Regions from separate parts of the Herbaspirillum seropedicae genome, predicted to be linked through region 1. Evidence: predicted binding sites of a transcription regulator. Region 1 holds the regulator's gene; the other holds the start of a gene.
What was found. The regulator sigma-54, encoded in region 1, starts transcription at its own class of promoters, with help from an activator protein. The targets are predictions, from matches to a motif close to TGGCANGNAANCTGCTTT.
Positions count from the first base shown of each region.

Region 1 (7,991 bases):
CGTGGGTGGTTTCATTGTCCTCGGCAAAGCCCAGGCCGTGGGGACCGATGATGATGCCCACTACCAGGTACCCCAGCATCGGCGGCAATTGCATCATGCGGAAGGCCACCACGCCGAGCACTGCGGCAGCCAGCAGGAATAAGGTCAGTTCCAGTCCGGAAAACATGTCTGGTTCAGTTTCTTGTAACGATGATAATTATTTTGTCTGTAGCGCGACCGCCATCGCCCCCCTTGCGCCTGCCGGCGGCACGCACCGGGATGAAGCGCTTTACTTCATCGCCAGTCCAGGTCGGAAGCATATTGCTTCATGCAACCATTGGGTAGCCACCATTTTCGCAACGCCTCCCGGACGACCTCCGCACTGTCGCCGTCCACGGCTTCCGCTGGCCGGCAATCCCCTGTGGCACGCTGCTGCGCTGCGATGCGGCGGGTTGCCGCGGGTTCGCATGTCAGCATTTCCTTACATCTGGCCAGTTGTCTGGCAAGTTTTTTGCTTTGCTAATTCGTTTATACTTCGGTTATGAGTGTAACCGATGACAAAACCACGCCTGCATCTTTTTCGGCCGGGGCCGCCCGCCGCGCCATCGAACTGGCGCGCCAGACCCTGCAGATCGAAGCCGATGCCATCCTGGCCCTGAAGAACCGCCTTGGCGACGACGCCAGCGAACCGCTGGCCCAGGCCGTCCACCTGTTGCTGCAGTGCAATGGCCGCGCCGTTGTCTCGGGCATCGGCAAATCCGGCCATATCGGCCGCAAGATCGCCGCTACCCTGGCCTCGACCGGCACGCCCTCGCTGTTCATGCATCCGGCCGAGGCCGCCCATGGCGACCTGGGCATGGTCACGCCCAATGATGTGTTCATCGCCATCTCCAATTCCGGGGAAACGGGCGAGCTCATGGCCATCATGCCCATCGTCAAGCGCATGGGCGCGGTGATCATCGCCATGACCGGCAATGACAATTCCAGCCTGGCGCGCATGGCCAACGTGCATCTGAACGTGGGCGTGGACAAGGAAGCCTGTACCCTCAACCTGGCCCCCACCGCCAGCACCACGGCCACGCTGGCCATGGGCGATGCGCTGGCGGTCTCGCTGCTGGATGCGCGCGGCTTCCTGGAAGAAGATTTTGCCCGCTCCCACCCCGGTGGCGCGCTGGGCCGTCGCCTGCTCACCCATGTGCGCGACGTCATGCGCAGCGGCGACGCCATTCCGGCAGTGAGCCCGGATGTCTCGCTGTCGCAGGCGCTCATGGAGATCACGCGCAAGGGCATGGCCATGACCGCCGTGGTGGATGCGGACTTCCGCCCCATCGGCGTGTTCACCGATGGCGACCTGCGCCGCCTGCTCGAACGCGGCCAGGACTTCAGCCAGTTCCGCATCGCCGAGATCATGCACGCCAATCCGCGCACCGTGAACCAGGACCAGCTCGCCGTGGACGCGGTGCAGCTGATGGAAGAATTCCGCATCAACCAGCTGCTGGTCACCGATGCCCAGGGCGTGCTGACCGGCGCCCTGCACATCCATGACCTGACCCGCGCCAAGGTGATCTGATGACCGCGCCCTCCTTCGCCAGCACCCTGCCGGCAGCCGCCCTCGAGAAGGCAGCCGGTATCCGCCTGATGATCTTCGACGTCGATGGCGTGCTCACCGACGGCGGTCTGTTCTATGGCGAAGACGGCGAGGCCTTCAAGCGCTTCAACGCGCTCGATGGCCATGGCATCAAGTTGATGCAGCAGTTCGGCACCGCCGCAGCCATCATCACGGCGCGCCAGTCGCCCTATGTGCTGCGGCGCGCGCGCGATCTGGGCATCGCCCATGTGTTCCAGGGCGTGCATGACAAGCGCCAGGCCTTCGAGCAGCTGTTGCAGCATACCGGCCTCAACGCCAATGTATGCGGCTATCTCGGCGACGATGTGATCGACCTGCCGGTGCTCACGCGGGTGGGCTTTAAGGCTTGCGTGGCCAATGGCCACCGCGAGGTCAAGCTGCGCAGCCACTACGTGACCCAGGCCAGCGGCGGCAATGGCGCCGTCCGCGAGATCTGCGACCTGGTGCTGGCCGCGCAGGGCAACTACGAGGCGGCGCTGGCGCCGTACCTGGCATGAGCGGGCGCAGCGGCGAACGTGCGGCCGACCGCATCCGCATCGGCGTGATCCTGGTGCTGCTCATCGGCGCTGCCCTGGGCAGCCTGTGGGTGCTGCAGTCCATGCGCGCGGCCGGCGACCAGCAGGCCGCGCAACGTCCGCGCGGCAAGCCCGACTATTATCTGGAAAACTTCAGCTACGTGAAAATGGGGCCGAACGGCCTGCCGCGCTACGATATGTCGGGCGTGAAGATGGTGCACTACCCGACCGACGATTCCTTCGAGATCACCAAGCCGGTGGTCCACAACCTGGACCAGGGCAAGCCGCCCATGGAGCTCTATTCCGATACCGCGCGCGTCACCGATGAGCAGACCCAGATCCACATGTACGGCAACGCCAACGCCATCCGCGCGCCCTACAAGGGGCGCGAACAGATGCAGGTGGTCTCGGACTACCTGTTGCTGTTGCCGGATGACGAGATCGTCAAGACCGACAAGCCGGTGGCCATGACCATGGGCACGACCCGCCTCAACGGGGTCGGCATGGTGGCCAACAATGCGACCCAGGTCGTGCAGCTGTTCGGCAATGTGCGCGGCTACTACGAACCGACGCCGAAGAAACGCTGACCATACTGATTCGCGCCCCCCGATATTCCGTCAGAACAATAACGCCAAGACCCGACCAGACAGGATTTTATGAAACGCTCATTGCTACTTCCGTTGCTGATGCTGGCTGCCCTCAGTGGCGTGGCGCGCGCCGAGAAGGCCGACACCACCAAGCCCACCAACATCGAAGCCGACCAGATGGTCTACGATGACGTGCGCCAGGTGAAGACCTTCACCGGCAACGTCGTCATGACCCGCGGCACCCTCATCATCAAGGCCGGCCGCGTGGTGCTCACCACCGACCAGTACGGTTATGAAAACGCCGTGCTCTACGCTGCCCCCGGCTCGCTGGCGACCTTCCGCCAGAAGCGTGACGGCGGCCCCGACCTGTGGATCGAAGGCCAGGCCGAACGCATCGAATACTCGGAACAGACCGAAGTCTCCAAGCTGTTCCAGCGCGCCCATATCCAGCGCATGGATGGCAAGCGCATCACCGACGAAGTCAATGGCGAGTTCATCTCCTACGACAGCCGCGCCGAATTCTATTCGGTCAACAATACTGCCAGCGGCCAGAGCAAGCCGGGCGCGGGCCGCATCACGGCCGTGATCCAGCCTCGCAATCCGCCGCCGGCGCAGCCGGGCCAGCCCGCCCAGCCTGCTACCCCGCAGCCCACCCAGCCCGGAAAGGATCAGTAAGATGGCAGCAAGCTCGCTGGTCGTGCGCGGCCTGAAGAAAAGCTATGGGGCGCGCCAGGTGGTGCGCGACGTTTCCATGGAGGTGCGCAGCGGCGAAGTGGTCGGCCTGCTCGGCCCCAACGGCGCTGGCAAGACGACCTCGTTCTACATGATCGTCGGTCTGGTGCCTTCCGATGGCGGCGAAATCGATCTGGACGGAGAGCCCATCTCGCGCCTGGCCATCCACAAGCGCGCCACGCTGGGCTTGTCCTACCTGCCGCAGGAAGCGTCGGTATTTCGCAAGCTGACCGTGGAAGACAATATCCGCGCCGTGCTGGAACTGCGCCAGGAAGACGGCAAGCCGCTCTCCCGCGACGAGATCGAAGGGCGCCTGAACAACCTGCTGCACGAATTGCAGATCGAGAAGCTGCGCGAGAGCCAGGCCCTGTCGCTGTCGGGCGGTGAACGCCGGCGCGTCGAGATCGCCCGCGCACTGGCCACCGATCCGCGCTTCGTGCTGCTGGACGAGCCCTTTGCCGGGATCGACCCGATTGCCGTGATCGAGATCCAGCGCATCGTGCGCTTCCTCAAGGAACGCGGCATCGGCGTGCTCATCACCGACCACAATGTGCGCGAGACCCTGGGCATCTGCGATCGCGCCTACATCATCAACCAGGGCACCGTGCTGGCCAGCGGCAACCCGGAAGAGATCATCGCCAACGAATCAGTGCGCCGCGTTTATCTGGGCGAGCACTTCCGCATGTAACCCAGGCACAGGCGCAAACGACCAGGACACCGGCATTGCAACCAGCGGGCCACGCCGCTTCCAGAAAGAAAGATGAAACAGTCGCTCCAGTTACGTACCTCGCAGCATCTCGCATTGACGCCGCAATTGCAGCAGTCGATCAGACTGCTGCAACTGTCGACGCTGGAATTGCACCAGGAGCTGGAGCAGATACTGACCGACAATCCCCTGCTGGAACGCCTCGACGACGCGCTCGACAATTCGGTGCGCCTGCTGGCCGATGGCGCCGTCTCGGCGGCCCCCTCGAGCGGCGTGAGCGAGACCACCGGCAGTGAGGCCAGCAGCGAAGCCGCTCCCGCAGCGGCCGATGGCGAATCCAGTTTCGAGTACCAGGACACCGCCCCCGAGGGCGTGAGCGGCGACTCCGACTGGAGCTTCGACGATGTGGCCCGCAGCGGCAAGTCGCCCGATGACGAAGACGCCCGCCCCCAGCTGGAAGCGCACGAAATCACCCTGCGCGAACATCTGCTGGAACAGATCCGCGTGACGGCGCGCACGCAGCGCGACCGCGCCCTGCTGGAACTGCTCACCGATGCGCTGGACGACAGCGGCTATCTGGAAGAGCCGCTGGAAGACATCCTCGCGCGCCTGCCCGAAGAGTTGGGCGTGGACCTGGAAGAACTCTCCATTTCGCTGAAGCTGCTGCAAAGCCTGGACCCGGCGGGCGTGGGTGCGCGCAGCGCTGGCGAATGCCTGGCCCTGCAGATCCGCCGCCTGCCCAAGGTGCCCTTCGTCACGCGCCGGCTGGCGCTGAAGATCGTGGAAGATTACCTGCCGCTGTTTGCGCAGCGCGACTTCAACAAGATCAAGAAGGCGCTCGATTGCGATGACGAAGACCTGCGTGAAGCGCAGGCCGTGATCCGCCAGTGCCGTCCGCACCCCGGCGCGGAATTCGCGCGCGATGCCTCCGACTATGTCGTGCCGGACGTGATTGTCAAACAGACAAAGAACGGCTGGCAGGTCATGCTCAACCATGAGGTCATGCCCAAGCTGCGCGTCAACGCCATGTACGCCAGCGCGCTCAAGCAGGCCAAGGGCGAAGGATCGCTATCCTCGCAGTTGCAGGAAGCCAAGTGGCTCATCAAGAACATGCGGCAACGTTTCGATACAATTTTGCGCGTCGCGCAGGCCATTGTGGAACGTCAAAGAAACTTCTTTTCACATGGGGCAGTCGCCATGCGCCCCCTTGTGCTACGTGAAATTGCTGATACACTGGGTCTACACGAGAGCACTATCTCTCGCGTGACAACTCAGAAATACATGCTCACACCGCATGGCATGTTTGAGTTGAAGTACTTCTTCGGTAGCCACGTCGCAACTGAAACCGGAGGCGAAGCTTCCTCCACCGCGATACGGGCGCTGATCAAACAGTTGATAGGAGCCGAAAACCCGCAGACCCCATTATCCGATAGCAAGATTGCGGATATGCTGGCAGAACAAGGCATGGTGGTCGCGCGACGCACAGTCGCCAAATACCGCGAAGTGTTGAAGATTCCGCCAGTCAATCTCCGCAAGTCCCTCTGAGTTTTTCCTCAGTTTTTCTGCAGTACCGTTGCTGTGTTCCGGCAAGCATCCCGCTGATGCCCATGCCATCCGACACGAAGACCGTGCCCGTGGTACAGCTGCAGCAAGGATGAATTGCACGAACCTCCAGTGACTTCACGATAGGAGTCTTGTATGAATCTGACCATCAGTGGACACCACCTCGAACTGACCCCCGCCATCCGGGAATACGTGCAAAGCAAGCTGGCCCGTATCAAGCGCCATTTCGACAACGTGATCGACGTCAGCGTGATCCTGAGCGTAGATAAACTCACAGAAAAGGAAAAGCGCCAAAAAGCGGAAATCAACGTCCACATCAAGGGGAAGGATCTACATGCGGAAAGCATTGCGCACGACCTCTATGCAGCCATCGATGCCCTGATCGACAAGCTCGATCGCCAGGTCATCAAGCACAAGGACAAGTTGCAGGAACATCACTCCATGGCCAAGCGCCTGCCTGAAGAAGCCCCGGACGACGCGGTCGCCGGCGCGGCATGATGCCTTGATCTTCAAGCTTTCATGAGCAAAGGGCGCGCAAGCGCCCTTTTTCATTCATGTCCCCGCACCGGCGATCATTGCCCGGTAGAAAATCCGCATAGGATATAAATAATTTACCTCGTCGGTGGGCTTCGCGGTGGGCTTCGACTTGAAGGCGCCGATGGCGACCTTATCTTTTCCACAGCCCTTCGGATCAGGAAAATGATTTTGATACAAAGCATTTCCCGAAGACAATATTTCACCAACCGCAAGACAAGTCGCCCGTCCGACTCCAACGCACGCGGCGGCTTTTCCCTATAATGTCGGCAATCCCATTTTTAAAGGCATAGCCATGAGCGACGTCCAATCCTGGATCAAAGAAACCGTGACCCAAAACCCTGTCGTGCTGTTCATGAAGGGCACCGCGCAATTCCCGCAATGCGGCTTTTCCGGCAAGGCCATCCAGCTGCTCAAGGCCAGCGGCGCCGAGAACATCGTCACCGTAAACGTCCTGGAAAGCCCGGACGTGCGCCAGGGCATCAAGGAATACTCGAACTGGCCCACCATTCCCCAGTTGTACATCAAGGGTGAATTCGTCGGCGGCTCCGACATCATGAGCGAGATGTACGCCTCGGGCGAACTGCAGACCCTGATCAAGGGCTGATCTTTTTCGCGCCTGAAGCTCCCGTGAGCGTTTCTTCCAGCCGGCCGCGCCAGCGCCTGATCGTCGCCATCACCGGCGCGACCGGCGCCATCTACGGCGTGCGTTTGCTGGAACACCTGCGCAAGCATGGCCAGATCGAAACGCATCTGATGGTCTCTGAAGCCGGCGTGCTCAATCTCCACCAGGAGCTGGACATGCGGCGCAAGGATGTGGAAGCGCTGGCCGACGTGGTGCACAACGTGCGTGATGTAGGCGCCTGCATCGCCAGCGGTTCCTTCGCTTCCACCGGCATGGTGGTGGCGCCCTGTTCGATGAAGACCCTGGCCGCCGTGGCGCATGGCCTGTCCGACAACCTCATCACCCGCGCAGCCGATGTGGTGCTCAAGGAACGCCGCCGCCTGGTCCTGATGGTGCGCGAAACTCCCTTCAACCTGGCGCACCTGCGCAACATGACCGCCGTCACCGAGATGGGCGGCGTGATCTTCCCTCCCCTGCCCGGCTTCTACCAGCGCCCTGCTTCCATGGAAGAGATGGTGGACCATACGCTGGGGCGCGTGCTGGACATGTTCGGGATCTCCATGCAGCTCACGCCGGAGTGGCAGGGCATGAAAGGTGGAGCGGATTGAAGCCGCATACACACGCTATAAAAAACGCGCCGCAGATTCTCCTGGCGGCGCGTTTTTCTTTTGGCCTATCGCGGCCCCTGGCATCGTGAATCAACCACGCCCGATGTAGGGCATCTTGGTCGCCATCACCGTCATGAACTGCACATTGGCCTCCAGCGGCAGGCTGTCCATGTAGAGGATGGCGCGGGCCACATGTTCGGCATCCATGGTCGGCTCGACCTTGGTGGAGCCGTCGGCCTGCAGCGTGCCCTTCTTCATCAGCGTGGTCATGTCGGTGGAGGCATTGCCGATGTCGATCTGCCCGCAGGCGATATCGTAGGCGCGGCCATCCAGCGACGTGGCCTTGGTCAGGCCGGTGATGGCGTGCTTGGTCGCGGTATAGGAGGCCGAGAACGGACGCGGTGCATGCGCCGAGATGGAACCGTTGTTGATGATGCGGCCCCCGCGGGGCGACTGGTCCTTCATGATGCGGAAGGCTTCCTGGGAGCAGAGGAAGACGCCGGTCAGGTTGATAT
Region 1 covers NZ_CP011930.1:4,549,608-4,557,598, forward strand. Annotated here, with positions in the region: gene ACP92_RS19775 (monovalent cation:proton antiporter family protein) at 1-166, opposite strand, end outside; gene ACP92_RS19780 (KpsF/GutQ family sugar-phosphate isomerase) at 521-1,549, shown strand; gene ACP92_RS19785 (KdsC family phosphatase) at 1,549-2,103, shown strand; gene lptC (LPS export ABC transporter periplasmic protein LptC) at 2,100-2,708, shown strand; gene lptA (lipopolysaccharide transport periplasmic protein LptA) at 2,778-3,383, shown strand; gene lptB (LPS export ABC transporter ATP-binding protein) at 3,385-4,128, shown strand; gene ACP92_RS19805 (RNA polymerase factor sigma-54) at 4,201-5,691, shown strand; gene hpf (ribosome hibernation-promoting factor, HPF/YfiA family) at 5,845-6,207, shown strand; gene grxD (Grx4 family monothiol glutaredoxin) at 6,539-6,850, shown strand; gene ACP92_RS19820 (UbiX family flavin prenyltransferase) at 6,874-7,476, shown strand; gene ACP92_RS19825 (SDR family oxidoreductase) at 7,567-7,991, opposite strand, start outside.

Region 2 (7,991 bases), 1.6 Mb from region 1:
GGCGGCGCGGGATTTTTTACGCAGGGGCTCCGCTATAATCTCCCGCGACTCCGTTTCCATCGCCCGCGCTCATGCCCGCCCACGCCCTACCTCCAGATGACGCCGCCAGGATCGCCGGCACCGCCGCCTTCTCCAAGTTCATGGTGGTGCTGCAACTGATCGCCGACCAGGACGCGCCCTTGAACATCGCGCAACTGGCCGCATTGTCGGGCTATCCGCGGCCAACCGTCTATCGCATCCTGGCTGCACTGATGGCCGAAGGCATGGTGGTGGAAAACCCGCGCAACAAGCAGTATGAAGTCGGTCCGCGTCTCATCAACCTGGCCAGCCGCGCCTGGGACCGCAGCGACATCCGCACCACCGCCATCGAGTCCTTGCGCCAGCTGCGCGACCTCACCCGCGAGACCGTGCACCTGGCCGTGCCCAGCGATCACAGCATGGTCTACATCGAGAAGCTGGAAAGTCCACAAGCAGTGCGCATGGATTCACGCATCGGCACCCGCGTGACCTTGTATTCGAGTTCGGTGGGCAAGGCCTATCTGGCCGGACTGGAAGAAGCGCATCGCGAACGCCTGATGCGTACGCTGCATCTGCAAGCCTTCACCGCCAACACGCATACCGAACTGGCCGCCCTGCGCGCCGATGTGGAAGACACCCGCGCACGCGGCTACGCCGAAGACCGTGAAGAAAACGAAGCCCAGATTTTCTGTTACGGCGCGGCCATCGTCGGTGCCGATGGCGTGCCGGTCGCCTGCGTGAGCGTGAGCATTCCGCTCTATCGTCGCCTGCCCGATGCACAGCAGGCCTATGTGCAACCGCTGCTGCAAGCCTGTGCGACGATCTCGCGCAAGCTCGCCGGACCGGGCTGATCCCGGTCCAGCCTTGCTACAACACATCCATCAAGGGATCACCCGATCAGGCCTCCGGCGGCAACTCCACCTTGTAGATCTCCTTGCCGTCGGTGTTGTGCAGCGTGACGGTGAGCGTCTTGCTCTTCGCATCGATCTTGCCGATGCCAAAGAATTGCAGCAGTTCCGCCGGTGAGCGGTTCTGCTTCATGTCCGCCGGGATGCTGACGAAACGCACATCCGGACCGAAGGTGCGATCGATCTCGCCAGGTCCGAAGGTGCCGGCATTGATCGGCCCGCCGACGAATTCCCAGAAGGGCTTGAAGTCGGTGAACTGGGCCCGCTCCGGTGCGTAGTGCGTGGCCGAGGCGTAGTGCACATCGGCCGTCACCCAGACCACGTTCTTGATGTCATGCTGCTTGATGAAGCGCAGCAGCTCGGCCACTTCCAGTTCGCGCCCGGAGGGCTTGCCATTGTCGGCATTGGCCCAGGCTTCGAAGGTCCCCTTGGGCACATCCGGGTTCAGGTCCGGCACCACGATGGAGAGCGGCATATCGCTGGCGATCAGCTTCCAGGTCGAGCGCGAACGCAGCAGCGCCTGCTTAATCCAGCGCATCTGCTCGGGGCCGAGGAAGTCGGCATCGTGCCCGCCCTTCTGGCGATTGGGCGAATTGCGGCCGCGATAGCTGCGCTCATCCAGCATGAACACTTCCAGCAGCGGCCCATGGTTGAAGGAGCGATAGATGCGGAAAGGATCGGCGCTGTCGATGCGGAAGGGATTGTGTTCGAACATGGCCTGGCGCGCACGGGCGGCCAGCACATCGATGTTGCGTTCGTCGTAGCGCTTTTCAGCCGCGCCGATCTCCTGGCCCGGGTACCAGTTGTTGCGCACCTCGTGGTCGTCCCACTGGACCAGGAACGGCACCTCGGCGGCGAAACGGCGCTTGTTGGCGTCCAGCATGTTGTAGGCGAAGTTGCCGCGATAGTCGTCCAGCGTCTGCGCTACCTTGGACTTGGCTTCGGTCACCACATTGCGCCACAGGCTGCCATCGTCCAGCTTCACTTCAGCCTGGATCGGCCCATCGGCATAGATCTGGTCACCCGAATGGATGAAGAAATCCGGACGGAAGCGGCGCATGCTTTCGTACACGCGATAACCGCCCCACTGCTCGTTGATGCCCCAGCCCTGGCCGGCTTCATCGCCCGAGAAGGCAAAGGTGATGTCACGCGCCTGGCCGTGCGCTGAGGCTGGCATCATGAGACTGCCGGTGAGCGGCTCGCTCAGCGCCGACTCATGCACCAGGTCCTGGAAGCGCACGCGGTAATACAGGCGCTGGCCGGCAGGCAAGTCGCGCAGGTCCACGCGGGCGGTGTAGTCCTCCCGCGCCAGCGCCGTGGGACCGGCGATACGGACGGGGTTGGAGAAGTTCCCGCTGGTCGAGTACTCGACCAGCATGCGGGCATTGCGGTCGGCCCGCGCCCAGAGGATGGCGCTGTCGCGGGTGACATCCCCGCTCATGACGCCGCCCGGCAATTGCGGGCGCAGGCGTTCGGAAGTGACGATGGCCGGTGCGGCCGGGGTGGCGGACAAAGCGGCCGGGCTGGCAAGCGCGGCGGCAGTGGTGACGGTGGTGACCGCACTGTCGCGCAGGAAGCGGCGGCGGCTGTGGTCGGCTGGCGGGTTCTGGTCTGGCATGGCGACTCCTGTGAGGGGGTGAGCGATACACGGGGGATTGCAATTTAGCAATCATGTATGACCGTCCCATGAAATCGCGCTGACTAATGCTGACCCTGCCCGAAATGCGGTGATTTTCATCGACACTGGGGGGAATGGAATACCGCCCCCATCCAGCGCACCAAAATGAAGCTCGACATCCTCCCGCCCCCTCTGCATGCACGGAGTTCGTGCAGCACTTTGCCGGACAAGACACTGACGCACTAAAAAAGTCTTTTTGAATCAATGATCTGCTGAATTCTCACCAAAATGGAACGGAAATTGCTTTAGTCCTGGCTTTCAAGCATTTCCTCGCACACTTTTTGGGAGATTTTCTGGTGGACGATCACAAAAACGGCGCAGACGCCCTCTTCATCCTGCTAGGGGCGATCATGATCCTGGCCATGCATGCCGGCTTCGCCTTCCTTGAGCTGGGCACAGTGCGCAAGAAGAACCAGGTCAATGCCCTGGTCAAGATCCTGGCGGACTTTGCCGTATCGACCATCGTCTATTTCTTCATCGGCTACTACGTCGCCTATCGCGTGAGCTTCTTCGCCGGCGCCGAGACGCTGGCGCAGCGCAGCGGCTTCGAGCTGGTGAAGTTCTTCTTCCTGCTGACCTTTGCCGCCGCGATCCCGGCCATCATCTCGGGCGGCATTGCCGAGCGTTCCAAGTTCAATCCGCAGCTGGTGGCCACGGCCGTGCTGGTGGGCCTGGTCTATCCCTTCTTCGAGGGCATTGCATGGAACCAGCACCTGGGCGTGCAAGCCTGGCTGGCCGCCACCTTCGACGCAGAATTCCACGACTTCGCCGGCTCCATCGTGGTCCACGCCGTCGGCGGCTGGATCGCCCTGCCCGCCGTGCTGCTGCTGGGCGCGCGCCGAGGCCGCTACAGCAAGGAAGGCGCGGTTGCTGCGCATCCGCCCTCCAACATTCCCTTCCTGGCATTGGGCGCGTGGATCCTGACGGTGGGCTGGTTCGGCTTCAACGTGATGAGCGCGCAGACGCTGGACAAGATGAATGGCCTGGTCGCGATGAATTCGCTCATGGCCATGGCCGGCGGCACACTGGTAGCGCTGCTGATGGGCCGCAATGACCCCGGCTTCGCCTACAACGGCCCGCTGGCCGGCCTGGTGGCGGTATGCGCCGGCTCGGACCTGATGCACCCGCTGGGCGCACTGGTCACCGGCGGCATTGCCGGGGCGATCTTCGTGTGGATGTTTACCCGCACCCAGAACAAATGGAAGATCGACGACGTGCTGGGCGTGTGGCCGCTGCACGGGCTGTGCGGATTGTGGGGCGGCCTGGCGGCGGGCATCTTCGGCCTGCAGGCGCTGGGGGGCCGGGGTGGCGTGTCCTTCCTGTCACAACTGATCGGCAGCGTGATGGGCATTGTCATTGCAGCGCTGGGCGGGTGGATCGTGTATGGCTTGCTCAAGAAGGCAGTCGGTATCCGCCTTGATCCGGAGCAGGAGTTCGAAGGGGCGGATCTGGCCATTCACAAGATTTCTTCTACGGCGGAGAGGGAGACCAGTTGGTAAATGAATTGCAGCGCTGGCAGAAAAACATCCGTTGAACATAGAGCTTGTCTATCAATGGCCAGGAACGATGATGACTCCTGGCCAATGGGCAACAGCGTACTGCCAGTGAGCTCTTCAACCTGAATCGCCAAGTATTGCGTGGGACGCATCAACTACTTGCCAGAACAACAGCGCCTTCTGCAAATACACCTCGTACGAGAATTCGCTAAAGTCACCATTGGACGCCGCGCCTCAGGCATATCAGTCCGAATAAATTTAATATTCGCCAAGTTTTCCTTCTAGCTCAGCTGTTTTCTTGCTGGGATCCGTCTTCTTCATAGTCCGGTCGGAATATCATCCTCCCCAACAGCGAGCTTCTCTCTCCATCGCTAACTACCTCTCGTCATTTACGACCAGTCCCAGAGTTCCAGCAACAAGACCTTGATGGCATGCGCCTTAGTCATTTCGACGGCAGGCTCAAGCCCCGAGCGGAAAGCTGACCGTGGTGAAAACAGATCCCCAAATGCTCTGCGAGAGGTCTATCAAAATGCTCAATCGAGACTGTTGAAATACTTGCTCAAATCATTCATGGAGTATCGATGGCGGACGTGAAAAAGGCCCCGTATTACCACCTGCAGAAAGGTCTATTCGGATCCAAATTAAAAGAATTCAGCGCAATTCGAGGATGCATCCCACTGAACACACCAAGAGGCATAGCGATTGACAGAGCCGCCCCCGGCGTGAAGCCACCTCCGCCCATACCCACTGCGACGGCAGAAAAGACTCAGGAGCGATCTGCGCCGCCGCAAGACATACAGAATCCCAAAGCGAGCCAACAAAAGAAGAAAGCGCAACCTGAACAACTGGAAGTAGAGGTTTGCGACAATCCGCCTATTTTCGATCTTCAGGATGTGCCCGTTGCCATGGACAATTTGGGCTGGACTGTCTCGGCGAAACTGGCGCGAAGGTGGTTTTCCGGTCCCGCCCACATCTATGACAACAATCCAAAGTCGATCCAGCCGATCAACGACACCGATGTGACGCTTGAATGGGTGCTGAAGTTTGGGATCGTCAAGAAAAAATATGAAGAACTCTTGTCCAAAGACATCTACAATGCCGCCGCCGTTGATTCAGCCAAACAGAAGATTCTGACGAGAATAAGAAAACGGTTTTCAGAGGAGCGAACCAACGATCTTAGCTTCAACACATCTCAATCTTTGACAGATCTTCTGCAATTTCACATCGACTGGCAATTTCAACTCTCCTCACTAAGTGACGGAGATACCTTTGATGGCTTCACCCTGACAGATCTTACGGGAGCATTGGCAAACTTCAATATCTACGTCGCTGTCGGTAGCGTTGACATCTCCGGCGAAAAGTATTTCAGATACGAAAAATCAAAAAGCCTTTATTGCCTCGACGCCGTTGGCACGATTACGCATGTCTACGCTTACGTGAAAGACAACTACTCATTCAATGGCGAACAATATTTGGGGCACTGGAATAGGCATGGAATTATCATTGCGCCAGGTACATGGCTTATAGGGTCTAATAAACCAAAGAGGGATTTAGATATTGATATATGGGTAAAGGCCATCAACAAACCGGTAGACACCCGCAGGAGTTTCTTCGCTAATTTCAGGGAGTCAGATGTCTATTTCCCGGTCTTTAACGCTGACTACAATCGATGGCGGGAGAAACATGACAGAGGCCAAGATTTCATGATCTATTCGAAGCCCGTGTACCTCAAACTGAAAAAACCTATCGTGTTCAAACTTGGCGAGATATGCAGACTAGAGCCGTTAAACTCATTGGCATAGCGTTGGTGGTCTATATTGGATTTGGTCTTTGCGCCCACCTTGCTCAACCGACCTATGGACGCTGCGAATCCTTCACGAAGGATCTAAACGGTGGCGAGAAGATATTTCATGGTGCAATGTACGACATCAAGCTGTGCGGGGCCGACATCAAGAACGGTACCAAAATCAGACTCCAGGTCTTCGGTAGGTCCGGGGATTTACTCGCCGAGCGCTACTTCTCTTACTACGTGAATTCGGCGACTGAACGTGATCTGACTGAAGGAGTAGATTCAATCATCTATTTCGACAGCGCTAGGGAAAGTCCCATGCAGTCGATATCGATCCCTCCCACCAAATGGGATTGGATCCGGGCACGGTTACCCCTATTTTGAGTGCACTCCCCCCCTCATAAATAGGCGTGAGATGCGTTCCAATAATCCGTATGCAGATGGACCTATATTCACTGCCTCACGGCCTGGCCAAGGCGCATAGGAACGCACCTTGGCCAGACGGGTTCCTGCGTCAACAGGAACTGACGGGACGCAGTCCGGGAAAATTTCGCTCAGACTAAAGGTCGGGCAAGCACCAGCAGGCCCCTCTGGTCTGTCGACCTCTCAATGATCACAGTACGGCGCCTCCCTCAGCAAGCTCGGCCATATCGCCGCCCAGTCTCCCTCATGGGATAACCCAGGTAGCACCCTCAGATGCGCGCAGGCCCCGACCTGCTGGACGAACGCCCTGGCAAACCGCTCCGGCACGATGACGTCGTCGCTTCCACTGAAATGAAGTTGCGCAATCCCGGCGACGCGGCTTGCCACATCGATGGCGTTGAGTGAATCCGACATCGGCGTCACCTTGTGCCAGCGGTTCAACGCGACGTGATCCAGATTTCCAGCCACCGTGCGCACGGTGGCCACATCGTTGCGGCGTGCGGCGATCAACACCGCGATGGCGCCGCCGCCGGAATATCCGACCAGATTGACACGCTGACCAGGAACGCGTTCAAGGTAATGCCCGACCGCCTCGTTCATCGCCGCTACCACCTCGGGAGCAAATCGTTTGCCCGTCCAATAGCCGACATTGCAGGCGGGGTTGCTGGCCATGGGCGTGAATTGGCAAGGTCGCGCCAGGTAGACCATGTTGGCGCTGTTGTCCGCCGCCGCCAGCGACAATCCCAAGGCTTTGCGCGGCGTGGGATCTGCAGAGGGCTCGTAGCGGCTACGCCAGGCCAGGCCATCGCCCTCGATATACAGGTTCAACGGCTGGTCCAGGCGGCTGATGCGCACATAGGCGGTCAGCAGGAAGGGACCGCTCCTGGTGAGCTCGCGCCGCAAGCCAGCCGCTTGCGTCATGGCATCGGCGTTCGCCAAGGGGTCGCTGGCGCAAGCGGACAAGAGCAGCAGCAGGGCTGCAATGAGCAGACGGCTCATGACTGGCATCGTGCCAGCGTGAATTGATCTTGTGTTGATGAACATGCCGAGAAACATGGCGACTGAAGACAGCTCCTTCATACGTCCGGCCAGGCCGGGATCGGGTCCTACGATGAAATGCGAAAGCCGGATCACTACTGCTACACCTTCTCCAACACAACGACACTCCAACGTACATCAGTACGGTCGAACATATCGGCACGTTCGCTGAGGTGTCGCGCCTGCAAACCGGATTGCGCCGCCAGTTCAACAGTTTCGTGCGGTGAGACATCAAACATCTGCCTGCCTGGAGGAACAGGACCATGCCGCAGTGTCATCATGACCTTCCCCTCGGGACCTAACAACCCGGCAATCGCCTGCATCGCAATTTCCCGCTCCTGTTTTTCCAGATGCATCCATACCGCGGTGAGCAATATCAAGTCAAAAGTTCGCCCCAGTCGCTTGGCCACCTGCAGATCAGGAAGATGATCATCAATCCAGTGGATATCGAGCAAGGCGTGACGTCGCTGGCCTTCTTCGCGTAATTCCTTCGAAGGTTCTATTGCCGTGACAGCGTGTCCCTTGCGCGCCAGCGCAGCGGAGTCGCGGCCAGAGCCTGCGCCAATGTCCAGGATCGCGCTGGGCTGGGTTGGAAACAAATGAAGGACGTCGTGATGGAGGGCCTCGAATTCGATGCTTTC
Region 2 covers NZ_CP011930.1:632,606-640,596, reverse strand. Annotated here, with positions in the region: gene ACP92_RS02910 (IclR family transcriptional regulator) at 72-869, shown strand; gene ACP92_RS02905 (alkaline phosphatase D family protein) at 916-2,544, opposite strand; gene ACP92_RS02900 (ammonium transporter) at 2,901-4,103, shown strand; gene ACP92_RS02895 (DUF6402 family protein) at 4,682-5,902, shown strand; gene ACP92_RS02885 (alpha/beta hydrolase) at 6,496-7,320, opposite strand; gene ACP92_RS02880 (class I SAM-dependent methyltransferase) at 7,452-7,991, opposite strand, start outside.
Region 2: the regulator sigma-54 is predicted to act here: its motif matches at 2,834-2,851, upstream of ACP92_RS02900 (ammonium transporter).